Regions from separate parts of the Shewanella sp. SM74 genome, predicted to be linked through region 3. Evidence: predicted binding sites of a transcription regulator. Region 3 holds the regulator's gene; each other region holds the start of a gene.
The links. Region 3 encodes NrdR, which represses ribonucleotide reductase genes. Its sites were predicted from a motif close to AAACACNANATNTNGTGTTT; they were not measured.
Positions count from the first base shown of each region.

Region 1: nrdD (anaerobic ribonucleoside-triphosphate reductase) is a predicted target of NrdR. The motif match lies at 7,312-7,331, and genes of this name have one in related genera.
Region 2: nrdA (class 1a ribonucleoside-diphosphate reductase subunit alpha) is a predicted target of NrdR. The motif match lies at 7,531-7,550, and genes of this name have one in related genera.

Region 1 covers NZ_JAKKRZ010000005.1:200,875-210,777, reverse strand. The annotation lists gene L5M49_RS07790 (carbon starvation protein A) at 1-992, shown strand, start outside; gene L5M49_RS07785 (VF530 family DNA-binding protein) at 1,175-1,558, shown strand; gene L5M49_RS07780 (FlxA-like family protein) at 1,728-2,183, shown strand; gene L5M49_RS07775 (hypothetical protein) at 2,236-3,180, opposite strand; gene ribA (GTP cyclohydrolase II) at 3,238-3,852, opposite strand; gene L5M49_RS07765 (YibL family ribosome-associated protein) at 4,126-4,482, opposite strand; gene nrdG (anaerobic ribonucleoside-triphosphate reductase-activating protein) at 4,597-5,058, opposite strand; gene nrdD (anaerobic ribonucleoside-triphosphate reductase) at 5,163-7,280, opposite strand; gene L5M49_RS07750 (hypothetical protein) at 7,542-8,231, opposite strand; gene L5M49_RS07745 (MarR family winged helix-turn-helix transcriptional regulator) at 8,352-8,840, opposite strand; gene L5M49_RS07740 (NADP-dependent oxidoreductase) at 8,987-9,903, shown strand, end outside.
Region 2 covers NZ_JAKKRZ010000001.1:427,098-437,000, forward strand. The annotation lists gene sppA (signal peptide peptidase SppA) at 1-928, opposite strand, end outside; gene L5M49_RS01875 (NADPH-dependent 2,4-dienoyl-CoA reductase) at 1,094-3,112, shown strand; gene yfaE (class I ribonucleotide reductase maintenance protein YfaE) at 3,419-3,844, opposite strand; gene nrdB (class Ia ribonucleoside-diphosphate reductase subunit beta) at 3,883-5,013, opposite strand; gene nrdA (class 1a ribonucleoside-diphosphate reductase subunit alpha) at 5,088-7,376, opposite strand; gene L5M49_RS01895 (HAD family hydrolase) at 7,880-8,551, opposite strand; gene ubiG (bifunctional 2-polyprenyl-6-hydroxyphenol methylase/3-demethylubiquinol 3-O-methyltransferase UbiG) at 8,553-9,263, opposite strand; gene gyrA (DNA gyrase subunit A) at 9,649-9,903, shown strand, end outside.
Region 3 covers NZ_JAKKRZ010000006.1:56,323-66,225, reverse strand. The annotation lists gene L5M49_RS08125 (riboflavin synthase) at 1-362, opposite strand, end outside; gene ribD (bifunctional diaminohydroxyphosphoribosylaminopyrimidine deaminase/5-amino-6-(5-phosphoribosylamino)uracil reductase RibD) at 413-1,591, opposite strand; gene nrdR (transcriptional regulator NrdR) at 1,711-2,160, opposite strand; gene glyA (serine hydroxymethyltransferase) at 2,449-3,702, opposite strand; gene ettA (energy-dependent translational throttle protein EttA) at 3,892-5,559, shown strand; gene L5M49_RS08100 (LysR family transcriptional regulator) at 5,714-6,655, opposite strand; gene L5M49_RS08095 (MBL fold metallo-hydrolase) at 6,951-7,874, shown strand; gene L5M49_RS08090 (DsbA family protein) at 8,093-8,785, shown strand; gene L5M49_RS08085 (nuclear transport factor 2 family protein) at 8,788-9,258, shown strand; gene L5M49_RS08080 (metallophosphoesterase) at 9,554-9,903, shown strand, end outside.

The DNA of each region.
Region 1 (9,903 bases), on a different contig from region 3:
ATGTCAGTATCTTCGTTGGTATAATCTTCGTCTATTACCTGATTGCAACTGTGGTACCTGTCGATAAAATTATCGGTCGTCTGTACCCCTTCTTTGGCGCTTTATTGTTCTTCATGTCGTTTGGTTTAGCTTTCGCAATTATGCTATCAAGCGAGCAAACCTTACTGCCTAACGTACAAGCGGGCGATTTCTTCCAAAACTTAAATCCGAACGACATGCCACTTTGGCCTGCCCTATTCATCACTATTGCCTGTGGCGCGGTATCGGGTTTCCATGCGACTCAATCACCGTTAATGGCCCGTTGCGTTGAAAACGAGACGAATGGTCGCTTCGTCTTCTTTGGCGCCATGATTGGCGAAGGCATTATCGCATTGCTTTGGTGTGCCATCGCGTTGTCTTACTTTGGCGGAGTAGAAGGGTTAAGTGCGGGTATGTCAGGTAACCCTGCCAACGTCGTCTATGAGGCCTCTACCGGTCTGTTAGGCGCTATTGGTGGCTTTATGGCTATCCTAGGAGTGATTATTCTGCCGATTACCTCAGGCGATACGGCTTTTCGTTCAGCGCGTTTGATTCTGGCTGAATTTTTCAATATGCCACAAATCTCACTACCAAAGCGCTTAGTGTTAGCTCTCCCACTGTTTGTTATCGGCGGCATATTGACCCAAGTGGACTTTGGTGTGATTTGGCGCTACTTCGGTGTAGCAAACCAAGCCACTGCAGTATTAATGCTGTGGACGGCTTCGGCTTACCTGCTACGACATAACAAACTACATTGGATTGCGACAATTCCAGCGATGTTTATGACCACTGTGGTTATCACCTTCCTACTGAACTCGTCAACCTTAGGTGCCGGTTTACCTATGACGGTATCAACCATAGCGGGCATAGTCACAACCTTAGTGATTACAGCACTCTTGATTGTGAAAACCAAAGGTAAAGGCGAAATTGATTTACCGGTTGAAACTGAGCTTAAAGAGACAGTCAAAGACTAGTCAAACAGTCCAAATGACCAAACTAAAACAGGCGCTTTATTGCGCCTGTTTTGATCATACTGCTCCACCAATAACAGCTATCACAGGTTTGAGCTAGCAAGGAATTCAAGCTTGACTCGATACCATTCCACACTGTATCAGGCATACAAAACTGCTATACTCCCGCCATAGCACATTGCAACATGCATAATATGAATCAATCGAATAACCCGCTCCACGGCATTAAACTGGAAACGATCATCACTTATTTAGTCGAGAAATACGGCTGGGAAGAATTAGGTGAAAGAATTAATATCCGTTGTTTTACCCACGATCCCAGCATCAAATCCAGTTTACGTTTTTTGAGAAAAACAGAGTGGGCGCGGGATAAAGTCGAATATCTTTATTTAAGAGCCAATAAATTACCCTTGCCGCCACCCAAAGTAGACTCTAGTCAAACGGCTAAGAAGCCTGCGGCAAAAATTGCGACGAAGAAAACCAATCAAACTCCCCCTGACAAGTCAGCTAAAAGCGATAAACCTAACACAGATGACAAAGTAAATAGCCATATTTGGGGTAACAGTTAATCTTCGCCCTCTGCAGCCATAAAACGTGAACAGCCCTCACTTAAGGGCTGTATTATCATCAGCTCTATCGCGCTTTTTGCCAAATAAGCCAAAAATTAGCTTCAGTTTTCCAATTAATGGCCGATAGCGATTTGAGTATCAACACAGTTTGCATCTAATGGAGTATGGAATGAGCATTAATGGAATAAACAGTGCCACAATCGGCTCAACTTTCACTCCGGTATCGAGCGCATATATCGCAGCAACTCCTGCCACAACAAAAACGGCGACTAATGAATCGACAGCAGATGCGCAGGATACTCAAGACACAGTCTCCATTTCTTCAGCCGGCCGCGCCGCATTGTCCGCAGATGTAGGTGCCCCTTTAAGAGACAATGCTGCAGCCAAAAAAGATGGAATAGAAAATGATGCGTCAGAAGAGCCCATGACGTTAATCGACCAACAGATCCAGAAAATAAAAGAGCAGATCAAAGCACTACAAAAAATGCTGGCCAAACTTAAAGGAGATGACTCTGAGGTTGCGGAGCAACAACGTAAGTTAATCCAAGAACAGATAATGCAGCTAAGTAGTCAAATAGCAACCTTGACTGATAAGAAGATGCGCGACGCGCAAAAGTCAGCTTAGACAAGATAACTTACCAATAGTCTTTGTAATACAGCCCGTAATGGATGATAACCTAGATAGGAAAGCTAAACATTAAACGCCAAACATTGAGCCCATCGCCACGACGATAACTAAATCCGATGCGATCAACACTCAATAATTCACCGCCTAACGGCTTAGAAAAGGCAAGGGAGAAGCCTGCCTCATAGCTGCCAGAAACAATAGTATCTTGCTCTATCTCGCTGATAAATCTGAGTTCATTGAAATACCAATAACCCACGGCAAAGATCCTTGGTTGCACCTGCAGATCCCACCATTGCCAGCGTGGTGCTAACCCTAAATCAACACCTGTTTGTAGTACTGCAAATTGATCCGAAAACTTACCATAGTGCTCACTGTACCCAGCAAAGCGTAATCTCGATACCCACACAGCATCCTGCCCTGCTAAGGTAAAGTCATACAAGCTACTGATCCCTGAGGCGATAATAGCAACGTTATCGTTTTTATCGAAGTTAGTGCCAAAACCGATATCTAAATACCCTTCCATTCGAGTATTTTCGCTCGCCTGCCAATGATGCTCAAAACCTGGGGTAACTGTCATAGTGCCTATCGACGACGGTAACTCGCCTTCAGTGATATCTTTGGCTAAATAATCAAAAAAGCCAAAGGAGATAGGTAACCGTAACCAAGTTTGGCTACCGCTATCTTTCTTCAAATCAAAAGTTAACGGAATACTAACGACGGTGGCATTTTGGTTTGCAGCGCGGTAAACGCCAGTGCCAAGATAACTACCAAAGGCGTAAACAGAATTTGGATTAGTGCTAGTTTCTATCGGATTACTACCATTAGCATTATTAGGTGCATGATTGATAGAAAAGTCGGAATAATCCGCTTGAGATGCAGATATAAATGTATTTGTAGCAGAGACACTATCGGCAAAGGTGGTAGGAATAACGCTCAGTAATGCCAAGCACATTAGCGACAAGCTTAATAGCAACCGACTGAAACAATGGCTCAATTGACTTAAACCTTCCTCATTTTTAACTCAATCGGTCGACTCATCATGATGACAAAACTACTTATTTTCATCCATAAAATGATATTCAGACATCATGTGTCCAAGCTCAGTGGATTTAGTTTTTAAGTACGCTTCGTTATAACGATTTTTACCAACTTGCAGCGGTACGCGCTCAACCACTTCGATGCCAAACTCCTTCATCGCTTTCACTTTACGCGGATTATTGGTCATCAAACGCACATGCTTCACCCCTATCTGTTCCAGCATAGGCTTGATCATGTCGTATTTACGCATATCCGCTTCGAAACCGAGTTGCTCGTTGGCTTCAACCGTGTTGGCGCCTTTATCTTGCAGCTCATAGGCGCGAATTTTATTCAGCAAACCAATGCCACGGCCTTCTTGGCGTAAATAGAGGATAAAGCCACTGCCCGTTTCCGCAATATTTTGCATGGCAGCTTGTAACTGAAAACCACAGTCACAACGCAAGCTAAATAAAGCATCGCCGGTTAAACACTCGGAATGAATACGGCCCAACACAGGTTCATCCGCACTGAGCGTACCGAATGTGAGCGCAACATGCTCTTTACCTGATTCGGTATCTTCAAAACCATGCATGGCAAACACGCCCCAAGGAGTGGGTAACTTTGACGTCGCGACATATTTTATCGACATACTTAACCTTAACGACAACTCTCATTCCATGAGACGAATAAGATCCCTAGAAACAAAACGAGGATTAGGCACTTAGCCAACTAAGCGCACCATTCTAAAGTGTTTTCGAACAATCCAGAAATACTTTAGTGTTTTAATCAACTAAACCAAACATGAATGTCTTTTCGATGGGCAGCACGAAGGAATGGATTAAAACGAAGCAGTGCATTAAATACAAGGAGCACAAACACGTGATCGACACTCGATCCCGTGCCAGTGACATCCTATCCCACATTAAAATTTTGCGGGAGCGTATCCAGTAACTTCCGTTAGCCCCATTTCACGGCCGATAGCCGTCATAGGGTGGATTACCACAAGCCCTTTGACAGACTTTTTCAGTTTGCCCATGTCTGCTTGTTCCGCTTTTGTCAAAGCACGATGGAAAGGCAAACCTTTAATATCTGACCCTTGCTTATTCAATAAGCGGGTTTGTTGCCCTTTCACACTGCCGATTTGCTTAGTGACCGCAGCGATTTCGCGTTTGAACTGGGCAATAATGACGTCATCGCCTCTTTGTTCAGCCGCAGCAAGTTTACGACGAAATTTATCTAATTTATCGTTAAGCTGCTGCAGTTCTTGCTTTAAATTCATTCTGTTACCTTAAATTACCTAAGTTAGCCACAGTAAAATCTTAGCCTGATTATGCTAGCGTCTGTGTCAAGGCCTGAGATTATAGCAGCAAGTTACAGATCCTCGTTACCGCTTTTATAACAAACGAATGATCTGATTGCTGCTACCGCGAAAGACAAGACTCGGATCGGCAAGACTTTGTTCAAATTTTCCGTCCACCAGCACATCAATATAAGCCAACACGGCGCGCTGTTCATCACTCAACTCATCGAGCACATAACCTGTCCACAGCCAAATATCCTTCCCCTTACACTCAGCCTTGACTCGTTTGACGAGCGTCAAAATGGCACTGAGATTGACAGGCAATAAAGGATCTCCGCCCGAAAGCGATAAACCACGGCGCACAATCCGCTGATCATTGAGATCGGCAATAATCCTATCTTCCATCGTCCTATCAAACACATGCCCAGAACGGGGATCCCACGTGCTTTGGTTGTAACAACCGCGGCACTGGTGCTCACAGCCAGAGACAAACAAGGTCGCACGGGTACCTGGGCCATTGACCACATCGATAGGGAAATATTGATGGTAATTCATTGATGGTCACTCATAGTGCATTTCATCTTTTAACACTGACACTCATCCCGTGGCACTATTTGATGCCACGGAATAAGTCTAACAGGCAGAATAAGGTAATAGTGTTACAAGTGTTTGATCCTGCGTTTTACTTCTTCTTGCTTGCCATAATTAAAGGGCCGCGCATCAGGACTGCCTAAGTAACCGCACACACGGCGCGTCACAGAAACCCGACTAGGCTCATGATTGCCACACTTAGGGCAAGTGAACCCTTTACTGGTACAACTAAATTCACCGGTAAAGCCACAGTCGTAGCATTCATCAATTGGCGTGTTAGTGCCATAGTAAGGCACGCGGCTGTAGCTATAATCCCAGACGTTTTCCAGCGCTTCGAGGTTATGCTGCATATTGGGATATTCGCCATAACAAATAAAGCCGCCGTTCGCGATAGCGGGATATGGCTGTTCAAAATCAATTTTATCGTAAGGGTTAACACTTTTTTCCACATCGAGGTGGAAACTATTAGTGTAATAGCCCTTGTCCGTCACCCCTGTGACTAGCCCAAATTGCTTCGCATCCAGTTTACAAAAACGGCTGCAGAGACTCTCACTTGGCGTGCTATACAGACTAAAGCCATAACCTGTTTCGGCCTTCCATGCATCCGTGGCCGCTTTAAGATAGGCTACAATAGCGACGGCTTTTTCCCTCAATTGTGTATCATCAAATACATGGGTTTGGGGGCCATAGAGTGCATTCATGGTTTCATGCAGTCCAATGTAACCGAGTGAAATCGACGCACGGCCATTTTTAAAGATTTGCGCCACATCATCATCAGCGCGCAAGCGTACACCACAGGCGCCTTCCATATAGAGGATAGGTGCCACGCGGGCTTTAACACCGTTCAGTCGCTCAATACGGGTATCCAGTGCTTTACGAGCTAATACTAATCTGTCATCTAAAATGCGATAAAATTCAGCTTCATCGCCATTGGCTTCTAAGGCAATCCGCGGCAGGTTTAAACTGACCACTCCCAAATTATTGCGCCCTTCATGCACAAGCTCGCCATTTTCTTCATAGGTGCCTAAAAAGCTACGGCAGCCCATTGGGGTTTTAAATGAACCGGTCACTTTCTCGACTTGCTCGTAGTTGAGAATGTCGGGATACATGCGCATTGTCGCGCATTTGAGCGCCATCTGTTTTACATCGTAATTGCAATCGCCCGCTTTATGATTAATACCATCGCGAATCGCAAACACTAGCTTAGGGAATACTGCCGTCTTGCGATTTTTACCCAATCCCGCCATCCGCACTTTGAGCATAGATTGCTGAATTAAGCGTGATTCCCACGACGTACCTAAACCAAACCCAAAGGTCACGAACGGTGTTTGGCCATTGGCGGTGTGTAAAGTATTGACCTCATATTCCAAAGACTGGAATGCATCGTGACATTCTTTTTCAGTTTGCGCCGTGGCAAAGGCTTTGGCGTCGGTAATCTTCCAATTCAGGGCAATTTGGTAATGCTTGTCGTAGCTCTTAGCGACAAATGGCGCTAACACTTCATCGATACGGTTGATAGTAGTTCCGCCATAGATATGACTCGCCACTTGGGCAATAATCTGCGCGGTCACCGCTGTCGCTGTTGAAATAGACTTAGGGGTTTCAATTTCGGCATTACCCATTTTAAAGCCGTGGGTCAACATGCCAGCTAAATCAATCAACATGCAGTTAAACATCGGGAAAAACGGAGAGTAATCTAGGTCGTGGTAATGGATCTCGCCCGCTTCATGGGCAGCGACCACATCCTTTGGCAAAATATGACTCTTGGCGTAATGTTTGGCGACTATGCCCGCGAGTAAATCCCGCTGAGTAGGAATGACTTTTGAATCTTTATTAGCATTTTCATTGAGTAAAGCCGCATTGCTTTGCTCAACTAAACCACGGATTTCGAGGTTGAGTTTACTGGTCGCTTCACGGCACACATCTCTGTCGTGACGGTATTCGATATACACCCGCGCCAGGGACTTGTACGGCCCTTCCATCAGTAAATTCTCAACCGCATCTTGTAGATGGTGGATATCGACTTCAGCTAATGGCGCGACGCTCTGACTGATACACGCTGCCACTGTCGCTGCATAGTCGCCATCCTCTATTCCAACTGAGTTTGCAGCGGCATTCACTGCATCCCTTATCCTTGTTTCATCAAAAGGTGTGCGGCAACCATCACGCTTAATTACGACTGGCATTGTTCAGTTCCTCTCCATCTCGCCTAAAAATTAACACTACATCTAGTGATTTTAAAAGCATAAAACACAATATGTAGAGCATTAGGCTACAATGACGGTAAGGAGTCCATGATCCAGATCATAGTTTTTAGGATGAAATAAAAGAACAAACAAGAACTGCAGCTAGGCCCAATTATCTGAAAATTGCGCCTTGACCTGCTGATTAAACCCAGCTAGTTGAATGCGTGACAATTTGTGTTTATCACGCACTATGGATGTGAATTAACGTTTAGCAAGCGCAAGATAACTACTGAGTTGGCCCGATGCAGATTGATGTGCCCCCATAGATGAAGCAAGTTGCATCATAGATTTTAGCCCCTGCCACTGCTGCTTTTGAGCATCCGTAAGCGGAGGTTCAGAATTCAAATAATCCGTCAATTGGCTAAGGACTTTCGTGGCCTTCTGGGCTAGCACCGGCGACTGAGCATCATCCATATTGGTTAAGACGTTTTTAGCATCAACTAAGGTATTGATAAGAGGATTATTAGGTGATTTTTTAGCTAATGACTTGATTTCATCATCTAAAAAATCTTGCAACGATTGTTTAGTCGGCGTTGTTGTGCTCGGCACTGTAATACCGTTTTTCGATAAACGCTCGAGTTGCACATCCGATAAAATGCCATCTTTTTGTAAGCGCGACACCAATGCGGGAATATCGGCGACGCCAAATTGACCATCGGCAAAAAAATCCTTCGCCATCGATTGAATTTTCTGTGCGCGTTGCGCCCTTGGCGACAGCGCTATCTCATCGGTTTTACCGTTATCGGGTTTGGTAGCATCCGTCTGCGTTTTATTTGTTTCTGTCGTAGTATCGGTTTTAGCCGTGCTCGTCTTTTGGCTATTGGCACCATAGGCATCGGCGATACTGGCACTGCTGCGATTAAGATTAAAGGCATTTAAAATAGAATTCATCGTCAAAAATTCGGCGTCTAAGACTCAATAACGGTTTTAAAGCAAAAACTAAGCCAATCAAGTATTAATCTGTGCAGATCCTGAATTTTCGGGTAGCGAACAGCACCAGTAGATTTATCTCTAGGACTGTAAATCTTCAATAAGGGCAAGACATTGCCGCCTTAGTAAATCGAGTGCCTCAGCGTCCATCTGCACTTTATCAAGCAAGGTTTGCTTCAAGGCAAGAGCTTCGTGCCTGATACCCTCTCCTTGACTTGTCAGAGTGATCAGCTTTTTCCGCTCATCTTCAACGCAGGCTAATCGCGTAATCAACCCCTTCAACTCTAACCGCTTGACGATTGGCGTTAGGGTTCCCATATCGAGTTTAGTCGCCATTGATAGCTGGGTTTGGCTGCAGCCGTTTTGACGCCACAGGGTTTGCATCACTAAATATTGAGGGAAAGTTAACTCATATGCCTCGAGTAGAGGCCGATAAGCACGCACTAATGCATTGCTCGCAGAATATAACGCGAAACAAACATTATCGGATAAACAGAGTGGATCGCTAGAAGCTTGGCTATGAGTCTGTTTTGTAGCGTCTAGCTCAGGTTGAGGTAAGCAATTCTGCACGTTTAAGCGCCTGTCATTTAAACATAACGCTATCTTATCCGATCTGTCCCACCTCATCTAGTTTGCGCGCAAACTATTTGCATTCAATCTTAAAGCCACGTAGAGTTAACATCATTCGTTTGCGCACAAACAAAAGGTGAGTTTTTATGAAGAGTATGACTGAAACCCGTGAAATCCATCTAGCTAGTCGCCCAGAAGGCATGCCTACAGCACAGAATTTTACTTTAGTAAATAAAGCGTTAGCACCGCTCGCTGATGGACAAGTGCTGATTAAAAATCTATGGATGTCGGTTGACCCTTACATGCGCGGGCGCATGGTTGAACGCAAGAGTTATGTTCCGCCCTTCGCCTTAAATCAAGTCTTAGAAGGCGGTGCGATTGGTGAAGTTATCGCGTCAAAAAACACCAAGTTCCCGGTTGGTACTAAAGTCAGCAGCATGCTAGGTTGGCGTGAACACGCAGTCACAGATACCGCAGGACTAACAGCTTTACCACTAACTACGCTTGATAGTTCACATTTCCTCGGCGTACTCGGCATGCCAGGCATGACAGCTTGGACAGGACTGACTCGCATTACAGATTTAAAAGCGGGTGAGACACTGTTCGTTTCCGCAGCCTCTGGCGCAGTAGGTAGCGTAGCCTGCCAAATTGGTAAACTAATAGGTGCTCGTGTAATAGCCTCTGTCGGTTCAGATGAAAAAGCTGAATTATTAAAAAGTTATGGTGTTGATGCGGTCATCAATTACAAGACTTGTGGCAATCTCACCCAAGCGTTGACAAAAGCCGCCCCAGAAAGAATTGACGTGTATTTTGAGAACGTCGGTGGCGAGCATTTAGCCGCAGCGCTGAGCAATATGAAAGATCATGGACGTATCGCTGTTTGCGGTATGATTTCGCAATATAACAACACAACTCCAACGCCTGGCCCTGACAACTTAGCCCTAATTGTAATGCGAAAACTCAAGTTAGAAGGTTTTATCGTATCCGAACATTGGGCGCATTATCCTGAGTTCACCGCAAAAATGGCTCAATGGTTAGCGGAAGGCAAAGTCAAAGCAGAACA
Region 2 (9,903 bases), on a different contig from region 3:
CATAAAAACTGACTTGTTTGAAACTGTCACCACTGCTGGCTTTTCCTACGGTTTCTAGCATGGTTTTACGAAAATCTTCTGTGGTCGCTAGGTTATCAACCCATTTCATGTTGATTGCCATTGTGGCTGAATCGCCATTGGCTTTATCAAGCTCTGCCAAATAAGTGGTTGCGTCGGGCACCAGAGAATTCGGTTCGATATTGCGATTGCCAGCAACCGTTTGTGTGTAGCTTTGCCATACATCGGCTAACAGTGCACTACTGGCTTCCCGCGCAGCATCTGACATATTGTCACGTATGTAGGGTTCAACCGCAGATTTAAAGGTCCCCACGCGGAAAATATGCGCTTTGACTTTGAGTTTTTCTAAGGCCGATTTGAAATATTGGTTGTACATACTCAGGCCATCAAGCGAGACACCGCCTTGGGGATTGAGGTAAATGGTGTCGGCAAAACTGGCGAGGAAATATTGATTTTGCTCGTAGTAGTTGCCGATGGCGATGACTTTTTTACCGCTCTCTTTAAAGCGATTGAGTGCATTTCCGATAGATTGTAGTTTGCTGATCCCAGCACGTTTAAGATCGACCAGATCGAGCACTAGTACGCTAATACGTTGATCTTGCGCTGCATTGTCAATGACATAAAGCACATCGGCGAGTAGGATTTCACCATCGGCGTTGGCATTTTGGCCTTGTTTGAATGCGGCTTCTAAGGGATCGACTTGTTGTTTCTGATCGACAATAGAGCCGGCTAAATTAAGCACCAGTGCCGAATTATCTTCAACTTGGATATCTTCGCTACTGCCAATGGAGATAATGATCGCGGCTAAGAGTCCAAAAAAGATTAGATTGAGGATGAGTTTACGCGTCCCGTTCAGGGTGTGCCAAATAAACAAACATATTCTCTTGAAAAACGATGGGTTAGCGGACATCTGCCACTCCTTTATAAGTCCAATCTGCCAATGCTAACTGAAAATGGCGCTACAGGCTAAACACAATTGTAAAGGATTTTGACTGATGGCCTCGATCCAACGGTTGAGCTTAGATTTGACACAAGGTATGCTGATTTAAATCACTTGTTTTAAAAGGATGTTTGAATGTCGTTTCCCCATTTATTAGAACCCTTAGATCTGGGATTTACCCAGCTCAAAAACCGTGTGCTTATGGGCTCAATGCATACAGGTTTGGAAGAAGAAAAGGGCGGATTTGAGAAACTGGCAGCGTTTTATAAAGAACGCGCTCTGGGTGGTGTAGGTTTGATTGTGACGGGTGGTATTTCCCCCAATCTTCGTGGTCGCCTTACGCCCCATGCCTGTCAGCTGAGTTTTCCTTGGCAAGTGGGTAAGCATCGCGTGGTAACGCAGGCGGTGCATGAGGCTGGCGGTAAGATCTGTATGCAAATTTTGCATGCAGGACGTTATGGCTATCATCCTTTTTCCCAAGCACCAAGTAAGATTAAGTCACCCATTACACCCTTTACGCCGTCTGCTATGTCTAGTCGCCAAGTGCGCTCGACCATTAAGGATTACGCCAGTTCGGCCGCCCTTGCCAAGAAAGCGGGTTACGATGGTGTAGAGGTGATGGGCTCTGAAGGATATTTGATTAATCAGTTTGTCAGTGCGCGCACCAACACTCGCACCGATGAATGGGGCGGTGCGTTTGAAAAACGGGCGCAATTCCCGATTGAGATTGTTAACGCGATACGGGCAAAAGTCGGTAAAGACTTCATTATTATCTTCCGTTTATCTATGCTCGATCTGGTGGATAACGGTTCGACTTGGGATGAAGTGGTGCAACTGGCGCAGTGGTTAGAGCAAGCTGGCGTGTCCATTCTAAATACGGGCATTGGTTGGCATGAAGCGCGAGTACCGACCATTGCGACAAGCGTGCCCCGTGGCGCCTTTGCGTGGGTGACGGAAAAGCTCAAACAATCTGTTTCCGTTCCCTTAATTGCGACTAACCGCATTAACACCCCTGAGATTGGTGAGCAGATTATCGCCTCTGGTCAAGCTGACATGGTGTCGATGGCGCGGCCTTTCCTTGCTGATCCTGAGTTTGTGAATAAAGCTGCGGCGAACACGCCGGAGCTTATCAACACCTGCATTGGCTGTAACCAAGCTTGTCTTGATCATACTTTTTCCCTCAAGCGCGCAACCTGCTTAGTGAATCCTCGCGCCTGTTATGAGACTGAAATCAACTTCTTACTCACAGCCAATAAAAAGCGTATTGCGGTGATGGGTGCAGGTCCTGCGGGCATGGCGTTTTCTGTTTATGCCGCCATGCGTGGCCATGACGTTGTCTTGTTTGAAGCGAAATCTGAGGTGGGTGGTCAGTTTAATCTCGCCCGTAAAATCCCAGGGAAAGAAGAGTTTAACGAGACTATTCGTTATTTCATTAACCAAATTAAGTTGCATAAGGTGGAGCTGAGATTAAATACTCGCCTCGATGCCAGTGTGCTGGCGACCGAAAAGTTTGATGAAGTGGTAATCGCCTCAGGCGTTGTGCCGCGTGGTTTAGTCTTACCCGGTTTTGACGACCCACGGGTGGTCGATTATCAAAAAGTGCTCTCGGGTGAAGTGACTGTCGGTAATACGGTGGCCTTGATTGGCGCCGGCGGTATAGGGTTCGATATGGCGCACTTTTTGTGTGAGCGCCAGTCGAGCACCTTGAACCCCGATAAATGGCTACAACAGTGGGGCATAGATAAAACTTACCAGCATGCGGGCGGCCTAACTGAACCTCATTCCGACAATACTGATCATCGTAAGGTGTTTTTACTGCAACGTAAAACGTCGAAGATGGGCAAAGGCTTAGGCAAAACAACAGGCTGGATCCACCGTCTTGTGCTTAAGCAACATGATGTGAAGATGAAAACGGGCGTGAGTTACGACAAGTTTGATGATGCAGGACTGCATATTCGCGTGGGTGAAACCGCTGAAGTGCTGGCCGTTGATAATGTCGTTTTGTGTGCTGGGCAAGAATCGAATCGCACGTTAGTAGATGAGATGAAAGCAACGGGCCTGCCTGTGCATCTGATTGGTGGCGTAGATGTCGCGGCAGAGCTTGATGCTAAGCGTGCAATCCGCCAAGGCGCTGAACTGGCAATGCGTTTATAGAAAGTCGATAAGCCTTACGTTTTAAGCGTTAAGTATTCAATGTTAGATCCTGAAAGCCTGAACTTGTGTTCAGGCTTTTTTGTTTTAGTTTATTTGTGTGAATGCATTGAAAATAGAGAGAAGGGAAAATAGTGGGTTTTAAAACGTTTGGTATCTAATGGCGCGGATTGAATAAGGCAGTATTGAAAGGGGCTGTTTGTCTTAAAGCTACTCTTTGTTTAAAAGCTCATTTTTGTTTTAAAGCGATTTTGGGTTTTAACGCCACATCTTGTTTAAAGCAGCTTATTGAACAATCGAGTCTCACCGTTATGAGTCTTCAAACACTGCCTGTTTCTGCGTGCGTGTGTCACTTGCTACATTTTGTGTTTGCTTTGGCTTAGCCAAACTGGCTTTATTCTGATGAGATTGACACGCATAGCTGACCACAGCTGCACCTTCAGGTGACAAGTCCAGCTCTAAATCTTCGGTTGGCACACAGCAACAGGGCAAACATTCATCATGTTTAAGTTCGGCTAAGGGTTCGTTTAAGTAGCTGACTTTTCCGCTGATGACGCGTGTTTTGCAGGCGCCGCAGAAACCGTTGCGACATTCTGAGAAGATTTTAACTTTTTTAGCTTCGAGCGCTTGCAGCAAGGTGCCTTGTTGCTCGGTAAAGAGCAACACAGGCTGGCCTTGAAGGCGCACGATTGGCGCTTTCGCAAACAGGTTTTGTGGCCGTTTTTTTGATGTCACTGTTTTAATGCCATTTTGTAACGTCACTTTTAAGTGTCTTATAGATCGAAGTCGAGGAACTCATCACCATCAACCGCGGAGTCGATTTGGCCGACAAGGTATGAAGAGACTTCAACTTCCTGTGGTGCAACTTGCACTGCATCGCTTTCTAACCAGTTTTTCATCCAAGGTAATGGATTGGTTATTTCTGGGTATGGTTGCGGTAGATTCACCGACTTCATGCGTTGATTAGTAATAAACTCAACGTATTGGCACAGGATCTGTTCATTCAAACCTATCATAGAGCCGTCTTTGAACAGGTATTTGGCCCATTCTTTTTCTTGCTCTGCGGCTTTGAAGAATAAATCGAAAGCTTCCTGTTGGCATTCTGCAGCAATTTCACCCATTTCTGGATCGTCTTTACCGCCTTGCATGATGCTTAAAATATGCTGAGTGCTGTTTAAGTGTAAGGCTTCATCACGGGCGATTAAGCGAATAATTTTCGCGTTACCTTCCATGAGCTTACGTTCAGCAAAGGCAAATGAGCAGGCAAAGCTAACATAGAAACGAATGGCTTCTAGGGCGTTGACTGACATCATGCACAGGTACAAGGCTTTTTTCAGGGTACGGGTATTGACTATGACTTCTTTGCCATCGATGACATGGGTTCCTGCACCGAGTAAATGGAATATCTGAGTCAGTTGGATCAAATGATCGTAATAAGCGGCGATATCGGTCGCACGGCTTAAGATTTCTTTGTTCACGACGATATCGTCGAAGATCACTGAAGGATCGTTAACGATATTACGAATGATGTGGGTGTATGAGCGCGAGTGAATCGTCTCAGAGAAAGACCAAGTCTCAATCCAAGTTTCTAATTCAGGCAGTGACACCAGCGGCAAAAAGGCCACATTGGGCGAGCGACCTTGAATCGAGTCGAGTAGGGTTTGGTATTTCAGATTCGAAATAAAGATGTGTTTTTCATGATCAGGCAATGCACCGTAGTCAATCTTATCGCGACTGACGTCTACTTCTTCTGGGCGCCAAAAGAAAGATAACTGCTTTTCTATCAGTTTTTCGAACACTTCATATTTTTGTTGATCGTAACGAGCCACGTTGACCGATTGACCTAAAAACATAGGTTCACGGGTGGCATCGTTGGGTGTTTGACAGAAGGTAGAGTAGGCCATGGTGCTATTTTTCCAATGGATAGGGATCCACTAAATAGGGACCCCTATAAAACCGTTAACGTTAAAGTTAAAGACTAGATTTTACATGCGCCGCCGGCGCAACCGTCATCTTCTTTCTCTAAATTGGTGATGTCATCGTGTGAATCCGACGCACCATCGCGAGTGTTATGGTAGTAAAGCGTTTTAACACCTAACTTGTAAGCATTGAGCAAATCTTTCAGCAGGGTTTGCATGGGTACTTTACGGCCTTCAAAACGTGAAGGATCGTAGTTAGTGTTAGCCGAAATCGCTTGGTCAACGAATTTCTGCATAATACCCACCAGCTGTAAGTAACCGTCGTTGCTTGGCATTTTCCACAGCAATTCATAGCTATCTTTCAGTGTATCGAAATCAGGTACCACTTGTTTTAGCTGACCGTCTTTGCTCGATTTCACGCTGATAAGTCCACGTGGTGGCTCAATACCATTGGTCGCATTGGAGATTTGCGACGAGGTTTCTGATGGCATTAATGCCGACAGCGTTGAGTTACGCAGGCCATATTGCTTGATATCGCTACGCAGTGATTCCCAGTCTAAGTGCAATGGTTCAGCACAAATTTTATCTAGGTCACGTTTGTAGGTATCGATTGGCAAAATACCTTGAGAGTAAGTGGTCTCGTGGAATAACGGACACGCACCTTGCTCTTTGGCCAAGTTCATTGAGGCTTTCAGTAAATAGTACTGAATCGCTTCGAAGGTTCTGTGGGTTAAAGCGTTCGCGCTACCATCAGAATACTTCATGCCATTTTTCGCTAAATAGTTAGCGAAGTTGATCACGCCTATACCTAAAGTACGGCGATTCATCGAGGCGATTTGCGCGGCCTTGATAGGGTAATCTTGATAATCCAATAGATTATCCAGTGCGCGTACGGCGAGGTCGGCTAATGGCTCAATATCAGATAACTCTTTGATAGAACCTAAGTTAAGTGCTGACAGCGTACAAAGCGCGATTTCACCTTCAGGATCATCGATGTTGTTCAATGGTTTAGTCGGCAGGGCGATTTCAAGACACAGGTTAGACTGTCTGATCGGCGCGACTTTTGAATCGAACGGGCTGTGAGTGTTGCAGTGATCCACGTTCTGAATGTAGATACGGCCCGTTGAAGCACGCTCTTGCATCATCAGTGAAAACAGCTCAACGGCTTTTATCGTTTTCTTACGAATGTTGCTGTCTTGCTCATATTGCACATATAAACGTTCGAATTCGTTTTGATCTTCAAAGAAAGCATCGTACAAGCCAGGTACGTCAGATGGGCTAAATAAACTGATGTTCTCGCCTTTGATCAGACGTTGATACATGACTTTGTTCAACTGCACACCGTAGTCTAAATGACGGATACGGTTGTCTTCGACGCCGCGGTTATTTTTCAATACCAGCAGAGATTCGACTTCTAAGTGCCAAATAGGGTAGAACAGGGTCGCAGCACCGCCACGCACGCCGCCTTGAGAGCACGACTTCACTGCGGTTTGGAAATACTTATAGAAAGGTAAACAACCTGTGTGGAAGGCTTCACCACCACGGATTGGGCTACCTAAGGCGCGAATACGACCGGCGTTAATACCGATACCCGCACGTTGGCTGACGTATTTCACGATAGACGAAGCGGTCGCGTTGATAGAATCTAAGCTGTCACCACATTCGATCAGTACGCAAGAGCTAAACTGACGCGTTGGGGTGCGCACACCGGCCATAATTGGCGTTGGCAGCGACAGTTTAAAAGTTGATACCGCGTCATAGAAATCTTTAACGTATTTCAGGCGCGTCTCTTTTGGATAACGGGCAAACAAGCAAGCCGCGACCAAAATGTAAAGGAACTGCGCGCTCTCATAGATTTCGTGGGTCACACGGTTTTGAACTAAATATTTGCCTTCAAGCTGTTTTACCGCTGCGTAAGAGAAGTCCATATCGCGCCAATGGTCGATATAGGTATCCATCACATCCAGCTCTTCGCGGGTGTAATCTCTTAAAATGTGTTGGTCGTATTTACCCAGCTCAACCAATTTAGTCACGTGAGCATACAATGCGGGCGGCTCAAACTGACCGAAGGCCTTCTTACGCAAATGAAACACCGCTAAACGGGCAGCGAGGAACTGATAGTCCGGTGATTCTGGAGAAATTAAATCTGCCGCAGCCTTGATAATGGTTTCATGGATAGCTTCGGTTGGGATGCCATCGAAAAACTGTAGGTGCGAGCGAAGTTCAACTTCCGAAACAGAAACGTTTTTTAATCCCTTGGCTGCCCAAGTAATTACGCGGTGTATTTTTTCGAGATCGATATTCTCACGATCGCCACAGCGTTTTGTGACTGTCATAGTGCTATTCATTTGGAGATAGGCCTTGGTTCTTATATGTATTTAGGTGAGCAAAATCACCGTACGTATCCTTGTAAAACAATCAATAATCGTCCCTTAAATACAGCTGACTGGTTAAAAACGAGTCAATTAAGCGGCGAGCTTCTAGTGTGTCTGATTGTTACCTATACACAAGATATGGTGTTTTAAATTATATGGGATACAAGATAGTGAGGTTTGCCCCTATTTGCAAGTCTGAATTCAGGGGACATCTTGTGGATAACGTGAGGATAAACTTTTGCGTTAGTAACGACTAACCTTGAAGCTCAATTTCAGGTTAGCGTGTCACACTCATGGGGGATTTTTAGGCGATCCTTTTCTTTAGATCGCGATCGCTCACGAGTGCCGATCTTTTATCCGCCTGACTTTTTCCGTGGGTCATAAATAGTATGCTGACACACTGATGTCCGTCAGTGAAGTTACGTATTGGATGCCTTATTCGTGAGCATTGTAGGCGCTGTTTTTGGTTGATGTTGTTAAGCCAATGCTTCGATTAGTGCTTGATGTAGCTCAGTTGGGCTCGCAAAATGCGCGTGCGCAGGCCATTGCAACGGCTTGTCGTTCACGCCCAGATAACCCCATAGGGCCACGCCGCCTAACATGCCAGCAGCCTCGGCCGCGAGCAGATCTCGCTCGGCATCCCCAAGATACAAAATGTGCTCTGGAGCACAGTTCAGCTGTTGTGCGCCTAACAGCATTGGTGCAGTGTGGGGTTTTGGGTGTTTTGTAGAATCGCCGCTGATGATAACGGGCATACGCAAGTGTAAATTCAGTTTTCGCAATAAGGGACGGGTAAAGCGGGCAGGCTTGTTGGTGATCACCCCAAACGGCAGCTGAGTTAACTCGAGCCAATCGAGTAATGATGCTATGCCTGTGAATAGCGCACAGTGATCGCCATTTATACGCTGATAGTGGGCGAGCAGTCCTTGCTGTACTTGAGATCGAAGATCTTCTGCCGCATCAGGGATCGCGGCATCGACTAAGGCAAAACTGCCGTGGGATGCGGCGTAGCGCATGGCCGCTAACGGCTGCGCGGCGATGCCGACGTCTTGAAGACTTAAATTGAGGGCCTGCACCAGATCCGGCGCGGTATCGGCTAAGGTGCCATCGAGATCGAACAGTACGCCTTTGATCTGTGCCAGACTCATATTAATCAACCTTACGCGTCGCTATCATGTAATTCACATCAACTTTAGGCGTGTACTTAAAAATGCCCGTCAATGGGTTGTAGCTTATCCCTAAGGCATCGGTACAGATAAGATCGGTATTATCTACTAGCTCAATCAGCTCCGAAGGCTTAATGAATTTTTTATGCTCGTGGGTGCCAACTGGCAGCATTTTTAGCAAATATTCCGCACCTAAAATGGTGTGCACGTAGGATTTAATGTTGCGGTTGATGGTGGAGAAAAACACATGACCACCGGGTTTGACCATGTCACAGCATGCTTTAATCACAGATTGTGGATCGGGTACATGTTCGAGCATTTCCATGCAGGTCACCACATCGTAATAGGCTTGATGATCTTGGCTGTGGGCCTCGGCAGTATTTTTTACATAATTAATGCTCACGCCCGTTTCGAGGGCATGTAGGCGCGCGACTTCTAAGGGCTCATCACCCATATCTAAGCCATCAACCTCGGCGCCGATGCGGGCCATGCTTTCAGACAAAATGCCGCCACCACAGCCGACATCGAGCACTTTCTTGCCGAAAATACCGCCAGCGGTTTGATCGATATAGTTTAAGCGCAGCGGGTTTAATAGATGCAGCGGCTTAAATTCGCCGTTGAGATCCCACCAAGTTTCGGCCATACGTTCAAACTTTGCGATTTCCTGTGGGTCTACATTGGTATTCTGATGCATGCTATTACCTGAAGAAGCTGTATTGTGCGGCTATTATAACGACTATGTTTGATAAACAAAGTGCTCGACTGAGCTAAGCCCTTGTGGTTGAGTGAATTTTCAGCAGTTATCTGCTTTTATGTTAATTGTTGTGCTCCGTATCGACCTTTTACTTTATCCCTTTGACGATTTTTCCTCATCGTAAGCCGTGAATTTCAACGCTTGTTTATCGCACAAACGACCAAATTGACAGTGTTTTCATCTATTAAGCCACCAGACTCTCAATTCGATAATGATAGGTCTGGCGACATTAAATAACTGTGTTAGAATGCCAAATCACGTTTTTGGGCTAGGCAATGATACGGATTATACGTTGTCGGCTATTTTTCAGGGGAACGAGCAGTTTATGACTGATCTGGCATCATCTATTTCGCCAATTAATATCGAAGACGAACTAAAGAATTCGTACCTTGATTACGCCATGAGCGTTATCGTGGGACGTGCATTACCAGACGTGCGCGACGGCTTAAAGCCGGTTCATCGCCGCGTTCTGTTTGCCATGAGTGAATTGAAGAACGATTGGAACAAGCCTTACAAAAAATCTGCCCGTGTGGTTGGTGACGTCATCGGTAAATATCACCCCCATGGTGATTCTGCTGTT
Region 3 (9,903 bases):
AACTCGATGGCTTGACCACGCACTAGGCGTTGCTCAACCATAGCAATACCGTCTACATGGCCGCTGACCATGTGCCCGCCTAAGCGTGTGGTTGGGGTGACGGCTTTTTCAAGATTCACCTTAGTGCCCACTTTGTAGTTAGCAAAACCGGTGAGACTCACTGTTTCGGCAGAGACATCAGCCACATAACCGTCGGCTAATTGCTGCACAACCGTTAAGCACACACCGTTGGTGGCAATACTGTCGCCTAAACGCACATCGTTTAAATCCAGTTTGCCGCTCGCCACGGTAAGACGAATATCATCGCCTTTACGCTCCAGTTTGCGCAGGGTGCCAACGGCTTCAATAATCCCAGTAAACATGGTTAACTCACTTAATTAAATAAAGAAGTAATAAGGCATAAGACTCAAGGTTAAACGGTTATCTTGCTCCAATTCGATTTAGATAAAGAGGTATCAAGCATAACGCTCAAAGTTAAACGGGTATCTGGCCCTAATTTGCGCTCATCGACCAAAGTTAATGCAGGAATGTGCGCCATGGTTTGATAATCGGGCAATTGCAGCAGATTACGCCCATGCCCACCGAGGATTTTCATCGCTTGATATAGCACTAACTCATCGGCAAGCCCCTCTGCTAAAAAAGCGCCCGCTAAGGTTGCACCCGCTTCCACCAGCACGTGATTACAACTTTGGCCTAAATAGCTTAATAGTTCAGGCAATGAGACGCGACCTGCAATTGCAGGTAACACGAGGCAACTCACATGGGAGGGCAATTGTGCTTGAAACTCTACGGGATAAGCCACGGTCGAGACCAAGAGTATCGGCGATACGATAGCCAAGCAGGCGGCCGATAACGGCAAACGGGCGCGGCTGTCGAGTATGACTCTTAATGGCTGTAGTAATTGCGCCTCGGTTACACTGTCTTTTAAGCTGCCAAGTTCCTGATAACGCACATTGAGTGAGGGATCGTCCGCCAGTATGGTTTCAATTCCCGTGACCAGTGCACAAGAACGTAAACGTAATCGCTGCACGTCGCGACGAGATTCTGGACCGGTTATCCATTTAGACACACCGTTAGACAGCGCGGTTTTACCATCGAGACTCGCAGCCAATTTTACTGTAACTCTGGGTAAACCCGATTCCATCCGCTTCATAAAGCCTAAATTCAAGGCATAGGCTTCATCGCGATGTAATCCCACATCCACTTCAATACCAGCGTCACGCAGCATTTGAATGCCACGACCACCTACTTGCGGATTAGGATCTTCCACCGCGACCACCACACGTTTAACGCCAATATTGATCAGCGCCAAGGCGCAGGGCGGCGTGCGGCCATAATGGCTGCAGGGCTCTAAAGTGACATAGGCCGTTGCGCCGCGGGCGCGTTCGCCAGCCATACGTAGCGCATGCACTTCGGCGTGGGGTTCACCCGCTTTTTGATGATAACCTTCACCGATGATTTGATTATCTTTAACGATAACGCAGCCCACACTGGGATTGGGCCTCGTGGTGTAAAAGCCTTTGCGCGCCAATTGAATCGCGCGGCTCATCATTTGGGTATCGAGTACGGACCAACTTATGTTCAAGCTCATGTTCAACCCTGTTGTTAAAGGTTTCGGCTTTCACCAGTCTTACAAACCTGTCTTTTAAATTTGTGCTTTCACGCCAATCGCTCGTACACGTCTGCCTTGTCGGCGACAAAACTCAATGACTACTTTTGCAGTTTGGCGATGGCTTCGCCAAATTCAGACACGTCTTCGAAGGCACGGTACACAGAAGCAAAACGTATGTAGGCGACTTTATCTAGGCTCATCAATTGCTCCATCATTAAGTTACCCACCATTTCTGACGGCACTTCCCGCTCGCCAGTGGCGCGCAGGGTAGATTTAATTTTGCTGAGTGCTTGCTCGATTTCATCCATAGACACGGGGCGTTTTTCAACGGCGCGCAACATGCCACCTTGGAGTTTTTCTTCATCGAAGGGTTGGCGTGAACCATCGCGCTTAATCACCCTAGGCATGACTAATTCGGCGCCTTCGAAGGTGGTAAATCTTTCATGGCATTCGGTGCATTCTCGGCGACGGCGCACTTGGTGGCCTTCTGCCACTAATCGGGAATCGATGACTTTAGTATCTGTCGCGCTGCAAAATGGACAATGCATTGAGCCTCCTGCCAGTGAATGGTGGTAAAGCGTTAATGGCTTTACCTGTTAAATCTCAGTCAAACGCCATGGATTTAAACTTAAGATTTTACCAATAAAAATGGCCGCGAGATGCGGCCATGGGATTTTATCCTATTTATGGGCTGAGGTTAACTACCTGAGCTTAACAACCTAATGTTAACTACTTGATGTTAAGTGCCTGATGCTAAATACCTGATGTGATAAGTATCAAGTCTGTCGGCGGTCAATCTCGGCCCTTCATCTACTAAGCGTAGATGCATAGGCAAATTAGCCGTAAACAGGGAAACGTGCGCAAAGTGCCAATACTTGGCCTTTAACACGCTCAATCACAGCAGGATTGCTTGCATCATCAAGGATGTCACAAATCCAGCCCGTCAGCTCTTTCGATTCCGCTTCTTTAAAGCCGCGGCGCGTAATAGCTGGCGTACCGATACGCACACCAGAGGTCACAAAGGGTGAACGTGGGTCGTTTGGCACTGAATTTTTGTTCACGGTAATGTTAGCGCTACCTAAGGCAGCATCGGCTTCTTTACCCGTTAAGTCACGACCAATCAGGTCAACTAGCATTAAGTGGTTGCTGGTTCCGCCAGAGACGATTTTGTAACCGCGCTCAAGGAACACTTCAACCATAGCTTTAGCGTTATTAACCACTTGCTGTTGGTACACTTTAAATTCTGGCTCTAGAGCTTCTTTGAACGCCACCGCTTTACCGGCGATAACGTGCATTAATGGGCCACCTTGACCGCCAGGGAATACCGCAGAGTTCAACTTCTTATACAAGTCTTCATCGTCAGCAGCAGATAGGATCACGCCACCACGGGGACCCGCTAAGGTTTTGTGGGTCGTAGATGTCACAACGTGCGCGTGTGGTACTGGGTTTGGATAAACGCCCGCAGCAATAAGACCGGCAACGTGTGCCATATCGACAAATAAATAAGCACCTATTTTGTCTGCGATTTCACGCATTTTTGCCCAGTCAACGATACCTGAATAGGCAGAAAAACCGCCGATCATCATCTTAGGCTTGTGTTCTAAGGCAATACGTTCCATCTCGTCGTAGTCAATTTTGCCAGACTCGTCGATACCGTAAGGAATGATGTTGTACAGTTTGCCAGAGAAGTTAACCGGTGAACCGTGGGTCAAGTGACCACCATGAGCTAAGTTCATGCCCAGTACGGTATCGCCAGGTTTTAACAATGCCATGTAAACAGCGCTGTTTGCCTGTGAACCTGAATGAGGTTGTACGTTAGCGTAAGTTGCGCCAAACAGTTGTTTAGCACGTTCAATCGCTAAGGTTTCAACTACGTCCACATACTCACAACCACCGTAGTAACGCTTGCCTGGATAGCCTTCAGCGTACTTATTGGTTAACTGTGAACCTTGCGCTTCCATCACGCGTGGACTGGTGTAGTTTTCAGAAGCAATCAGCTCAATATGCTCTTCTTGACGCAGAGTTTCATTCTGAATTGCGTTAAACAGTTCCGGATCATAATCTGCGATATTCATATCTTTTTTCAGCATTGCTTACTCCAGCTGCCAATTCTTATAGGTAGGGTTGCGCGGTATTCTACTCGGAACGCGGTCACAATCCCAGTATTTGAAACATGAAATTCCTGCAGATAGTGCTTGAACTTGGCTCATTGTCGAGTTGAGTTCGGCGCGCAATCGAGTAGAATTAGCCGCATCATTAGTCACTTAAGATAGAGAAAAATGGCTCAGTTTGTTTACAGCATGCTGCGGGTGGGTAAAATTGTTCCGCCTAAGAAGCAGATCCTTAAAGATATTTCTTTAAGCTTTTTCCCCGGCGCCAAAATTGGCGTACTCGGCCTCAACGGTTCAGGTAAGTCGACACTACTGCGCATTATGGCGGGTATCGACACCGAAATTGAAGGTGAAGCGCGCCCAATGCCGGGATTGAAAATCGGTTACCTGCCGCAGGAACCTAAACTCGATCCGAATCAAACCGTGCGTGAAGCGATTGAAGAAGCGGTAGCAGAGGCAAAAAATGCCCTGACTCGCCTCGATGCCGTTTATGCCGCCTACGCCGAGCCGGATGCCGATTTCGACGCCCTTGCAAAAGAGCAAGGCGAACTCGAAGCCATTATTCAAGCCCAAGATGCCCATAACTTAGAGTACGTCCTTGAGCGCGCCGCCAACGCCCTGCGTCTGCCAGATTGGGATGAGAAAATCGAAGTATTATCCGGTGGTGAACGTCGCCGCGTAGCGATTTGTCGTTTGCTGCTTGAAAAGCCAGAAATGCTGTTACTGGACGAACCCACCAACCACTTGGATGCTGAATCTGTGGCGTGGCTTGAGCACTTCCTGCAGGAATATGCTGGTACTGTGGTCGCGATTACCCACGACAGATACTTCCTCGACAATGCCGCTGGCTGGATTTTAGAACTCGACCGCGGTGAAGGTATTCCGTGGGAAGGTAACTATTCTTCATGGCTTGAGCAGAAAGATGCCCGTCTGAAGCAAGAATCAGCCACAGAAAGCGCTCGCCAAAAGACCATTGCCAAGGAATTGGAATGGGTACGTCAAGGCGCGAAAGGCCGCCAGTCTAAAGGCAAGGCCCGTATGGCACGCTTTGAAGAACTGAACACTAACGATTACCAAAAACGTAACGAAACCAACGAGCTGTTTATTCCGCCCGGACCTCGTTTAGGTGACAAGGTTATTGAAGTGAATAACCTGACCAAATCTTACGGTGACCGCGTTTTGATCGACAACCTGTCGTTCTCTGTGCCTAAGGGCGCGATCGTCGGCATTATCGGTGCCAACGGCGCGGGTAAATCGACCCTGTTCCGCATGTTATCCGGCGCAGAAAAGCCAGACAGCGGCAGCATTGAGCTGGGTGATACTGTGCAACTGGCCTCGGTTGAGCAGTTCCGCGATTCGATGAATGATAAGAACACCATTTGGGAAGAAATTTCCGGTGGTCAAGACATCATGCGTATCAACAACATGGAAATTCCGAGCCGCGCCTATGTAGGCCGCTTCAACTTCCGTGGTGGCGATCAGCAAAAAGTCATCGGTACTTTATCTGGTGGTGAACGTAACCGCGTGCATTTAGCCAAACTGCTGCAAGCGGGCGGTAACGTATTACTCCTCGACGAACCCACCAACGACTTAGACGTTGAAACCCTGCGCGCACTGGAAGAAGCGATTCTGGAATTCCCAGGTTGCGCTATGGTGATTTCGCATGACCGTTGGTTCCTCGACCGTATCGCGACCCACATTCTGGATTATCGCGACGAAGGTCAAGTGAACTTCTACGAAGGTAACTACACAGAATACTCGGCATGGTTGAAGAACACCTATGGCGCCGATGTGGTTGAGCCACACCGCTTGAAATACAAGCGCATGATAAAGTAAATCTAGATTCTAGATTCTAGATTCTAGACAAGTGTAAATCTGAGGAGTTTAGCTCGAAAGGGTTAAGCTCCTTTTTTATGGCATCCAGTTACGCTATGAGTGCCGTAGACTTTGGCGCTATTTCAAACTGGCGCTATTTCAAACTGACACTGTTTCAATTCAAGCTGGCAAAGTAGGCCACCAGCATGTCCATCATCACCCTAAGTGCAGGCTGCATATGTTTGCGGGATTGATACACGCCATACACACCGAGGGACTGAGGTTTAAACTCAGTTAATAAAGGCACTAGCTGACCCGAATCTAAATAAGGTTTCGCCGCCCAAACGGGCTGCATGGCAATCCCCTCACCTGCCAGCGTAGCATTGAGCACCACCATTGAATCATTGGCGCTGAAATTCCCATTCACAGGCACATTAAAAGCTTGACCTTGGTTTGACTTAGGATCGGAGTTCAGCGCTTGAGCCTGTTTCGCCCCTACATCGGTTTTATAAAAGCGCCACATCACATCGCCAAAATAGGAATAGGTTAAGCAGTTGTGCTGAGTTAAATCCTCGGGATGCAGCACGGCGGCGCGCGCGGCAAGATAACTCGGTGCGGCACATACCACAGACTCACACTCCCCTAAGCGCCTAGCGATAAGATTGGGATCGAGTTCATTGGTAATGCGAATAGCCAGATCAATCCGCTCGGCGACTAAATCGACGGTTTGGCTGCTCACGTGGAAATTCACGCTCGCCTGCGGATAACTGGCTAAATATTGCTGTACCACGGGCGCTAAAATCTGATGCGCCAAAAACTGGGAGCAACTAATACGTAGTAATCCCCGCGGAATCGCCACAGCGGCATGGCTTACCGCCGGCACTTCATTAGCCAATTCGAACAGTCGATGGCAATAGTCCAGCACTTGCTCACCAGCGGGCGTTAAGCTGAGGCTACGCGTCGAGCGATGCAACAACCTAGCACCAGACCATTCTTCCATTTCGCTCAAGTAACGGGTCACCATAGAACGCGACATATCTAAGGCATTGGCGGCGCTGATCATGCTGCCGCGCTCAACAATAGTCACAAACACCTTAGCCGCTTCGAGTCTATCCATGATTTATCTCCACTCACATTCAATCACTAACTTTCAATCACTAACTTTCAATCACTCGAAGGCCCACTCACATACTCGCGTATCCACATAGCTAATAGCTAATAGCTAATAATTAAGAGTGCCAGAGTGCATACAGCTATTCGTCCGATTAATGCAACAAACATGGGCAGATACTCGCATTTATCTATTGATTATTGCAACCTATACTTAACTCACTTTTTGCAGCAGCTGCAAATCAATGAATGCTAAATCGAACCTTTTACTCTTTCACCCTGTGACTATAAGTGAGCCCCAAATGAACACATCGACCTATGCAATACGTAACACAGTTAACGCCACATTGAAGGCCTCGTCTAAAATCAGCCTAGCCGCCACCTTGTTGCTGGCGGGACTTAGCGCGGTCAATGCTGCGCCATTGCAAGTGAGCCATTTTAATCCGGGCGAAAACAGTATCTTTGCCGTGTCATCAAGCTTTATCATCGGCGAGCGTGAAATGATGTTAGTCGATGCGCAATTTCAAAATAACGATGCCCAAACATTGGTCGACACCATTAAGGCTAGCGGTAAAAAGCTGACTCAGGTGTATATCAGCCATAGCGATCCTGATTTCTATTTCGGCTTAGCCGTGATTAAAAAGAATTTCCCCGATGCACAAATCGTCGCGACTCAAACCACTGTCGATGCTATTAAAGCCTCAATGGAAGGCAAACTCGCCTACTGGGGGCCGATTTTAAAAGATAATGCGCCAAGCGAATTAGTGTTACCTAAGGCGATTCACAGTGACACTTTTACTATCGACGGTGAGCAAGTGATTATCAAAGGTTTTAATGATAAACACCCTAAACACACTTTCCTGTGGGTACCATCGGCAAAAACCATTACAGGTGGCGTAGAAGTATTTGATAACACGCATGTTTGGATGGCTGACACTCAAACTGCCTCTGAGCGTCAGGAATGGTTAACCCATTTAGATGCAATGGAAAAACTGCTGCCGACCACAGTGATCCCAGGGCACTATTTAGGCGAAGCGCGATTTAATACCCACGCCATCGGTTTTACTCGTGAATATGTAAAAGCCTTTGAAATTGCTGCAAAAGCCTCGAAAGATTCAGCCGAATTAATCCAAAAGATGCTGGCGCTATACCCACAAATGCCAGCCGATGCAGGGCTTGAGATCAGCGCCAAAGTTTACATGGGCGAAATGACCTGGCCTATGTAAGCCCAGCCATACCTATCTCGGCGATTAGGTACAGCTAGTTAGGTGTAAAAGATAGTTAAGTGCAAACAGTTAAAGACAGGCACGTGAGCGATTGCGTGCCATTTTTAGCTAAATGACTGCACCTAAATAACGGTACCAACCAAACTATTTTAATCAATGATCTCAAAGGGCTTAAGTCGCTAATGTCGCGACGAACTTAAGCCAAAAGGTTTAACACTATGACGACCCCAACAACTCATTCTGCTAGCACGGCCAGCAGCAATTCGGAAACCAAAGTGCGCACTCTGCACGCGATTATCGACCCTTTATGTGGTTGGTGTTATGCCGCGGCGCCGTTACTCGATGCCGCCGCAAAAGCAGGCTTTACCATTAAGCTCCACGGCGGCGGTATGCTCACTGGCCCAAGACGTAAACAAATCGATGCTAACTGGCGCGACTATGTTATGCCCCACGATCTGCGTATTGCCGAGCTAACTGGACAACCTTTTGGGGAAAACTATTTTGATGGTCTGCTGCGCGATACCACAATCGTACTCGACTCGGTGCCTCCTATTAAAGCCATGCTCGCAGTCGATGCTATGGGTGGCGACAGTTTGGCCTATCTACACTCAGTACAACTGGCCCATTACCGTGATGGTCACAGCGCCAGTGATGAAGGTAATCTCGCAAGGTTAGCCGCTGAACTTGGGCTCGACCCTATAGGCTTTGCGCAGCATTATGCCCAAGGTGAAGACAAGCTATATGAGCATATTGTTGAATCCAGAGCATTATTGAATCTTATAGGCGCCCAAGGCTTCCCTTCAATGGCTAGAGAGGATAATGACGGCAACATCACCGCCATTAATATCAACCGCTTTTATGGCCAACCCGCCCAGTGGTTAAGCCATCTTGAAGCACAGTTTGAGTCGTAATCATGCCAACGCTTAATGGTGTTCCAACAAGCTCTTTAGTGAGTGAGCCTGCTCAGTTAAATCTTATCGAAACAGCAAGGCAAACTGATGCGAATCTTGCACTTGTCAAAAGTACTTACGCAGGACACAGCTCTGCCGAAAATGCCAAAAATCTTGAGCATGCACTGGCAAATGACGCACGCTGGACAGAGGCGGTAGGGTTTCCCTATGCGGGCACTTACATAGGTTTTAGCGCGATAGCCGCCAATGTGTTCGCCCGCCTCGAAAAAGAATGGAATAACTATCGTGTCGATATCGAAGACTATGTGGCGCAGGGTGATAAGGTTTTTGCCTTCGGCACTTATTCAGGTACTTATGTCAAAACGGGCAAGTATTTTAGCGCCCGAGTCGCCCATTTATGGAAAATACACAGCGGAAAAATCGTCAGTTTCGAGCAGTTTGTTGATAGTTATACCGTCGTCAATGCCATGTAACTGCCAATACTATGTAAAGACAGTCATGCACAATAGAAATGCAATGATGGAATAACTGAATAATGAGGCGGGCAAGTTTAATTTAGCCCGCCTCACGACTTGCCGATGATAAGCATTATCCGTATGATTTAGTATTTTCAATAGGTTGAGCACTTGACATTAAGTACTTAAGATTAAGCACTTGCGATTAAGCGCTTGAAATTGAATTCGTCAAGCTGCACGTTCGAAGACTCATCAACTCAAGTGTCTAAAATGACAAAATGAATAACTAAAACAAGAACAAGGATGCGGTCTAATGCAAATCAATTCGATGCCAGTCGGGGCTCACCCAATCACGCTATCTATGACGCGACTTAGCCGAGCCAGCCAATGGATACTCAAGCAACAGAGAAAATTCACGCCCCTGTTATGGCTTGTCACCGCACTCCCCTTTACCTCACTGGCGTTGACCTCATTAGCGGCCAATGCAAGTGAAGCCGAGCCAGAACTAAACATTCAAGAAAGCAGCGTCACCGATGGCCCTTATGTGTTTTTAGATGACACTCAAAAGGACACTGCCTATTGGATTTGCCAAAGCGAGCTAAAACAAACAAGGATTGCGAAGGCGCAGTTAACTCGCCCTACCAATTGCGGTGAATTACCCCA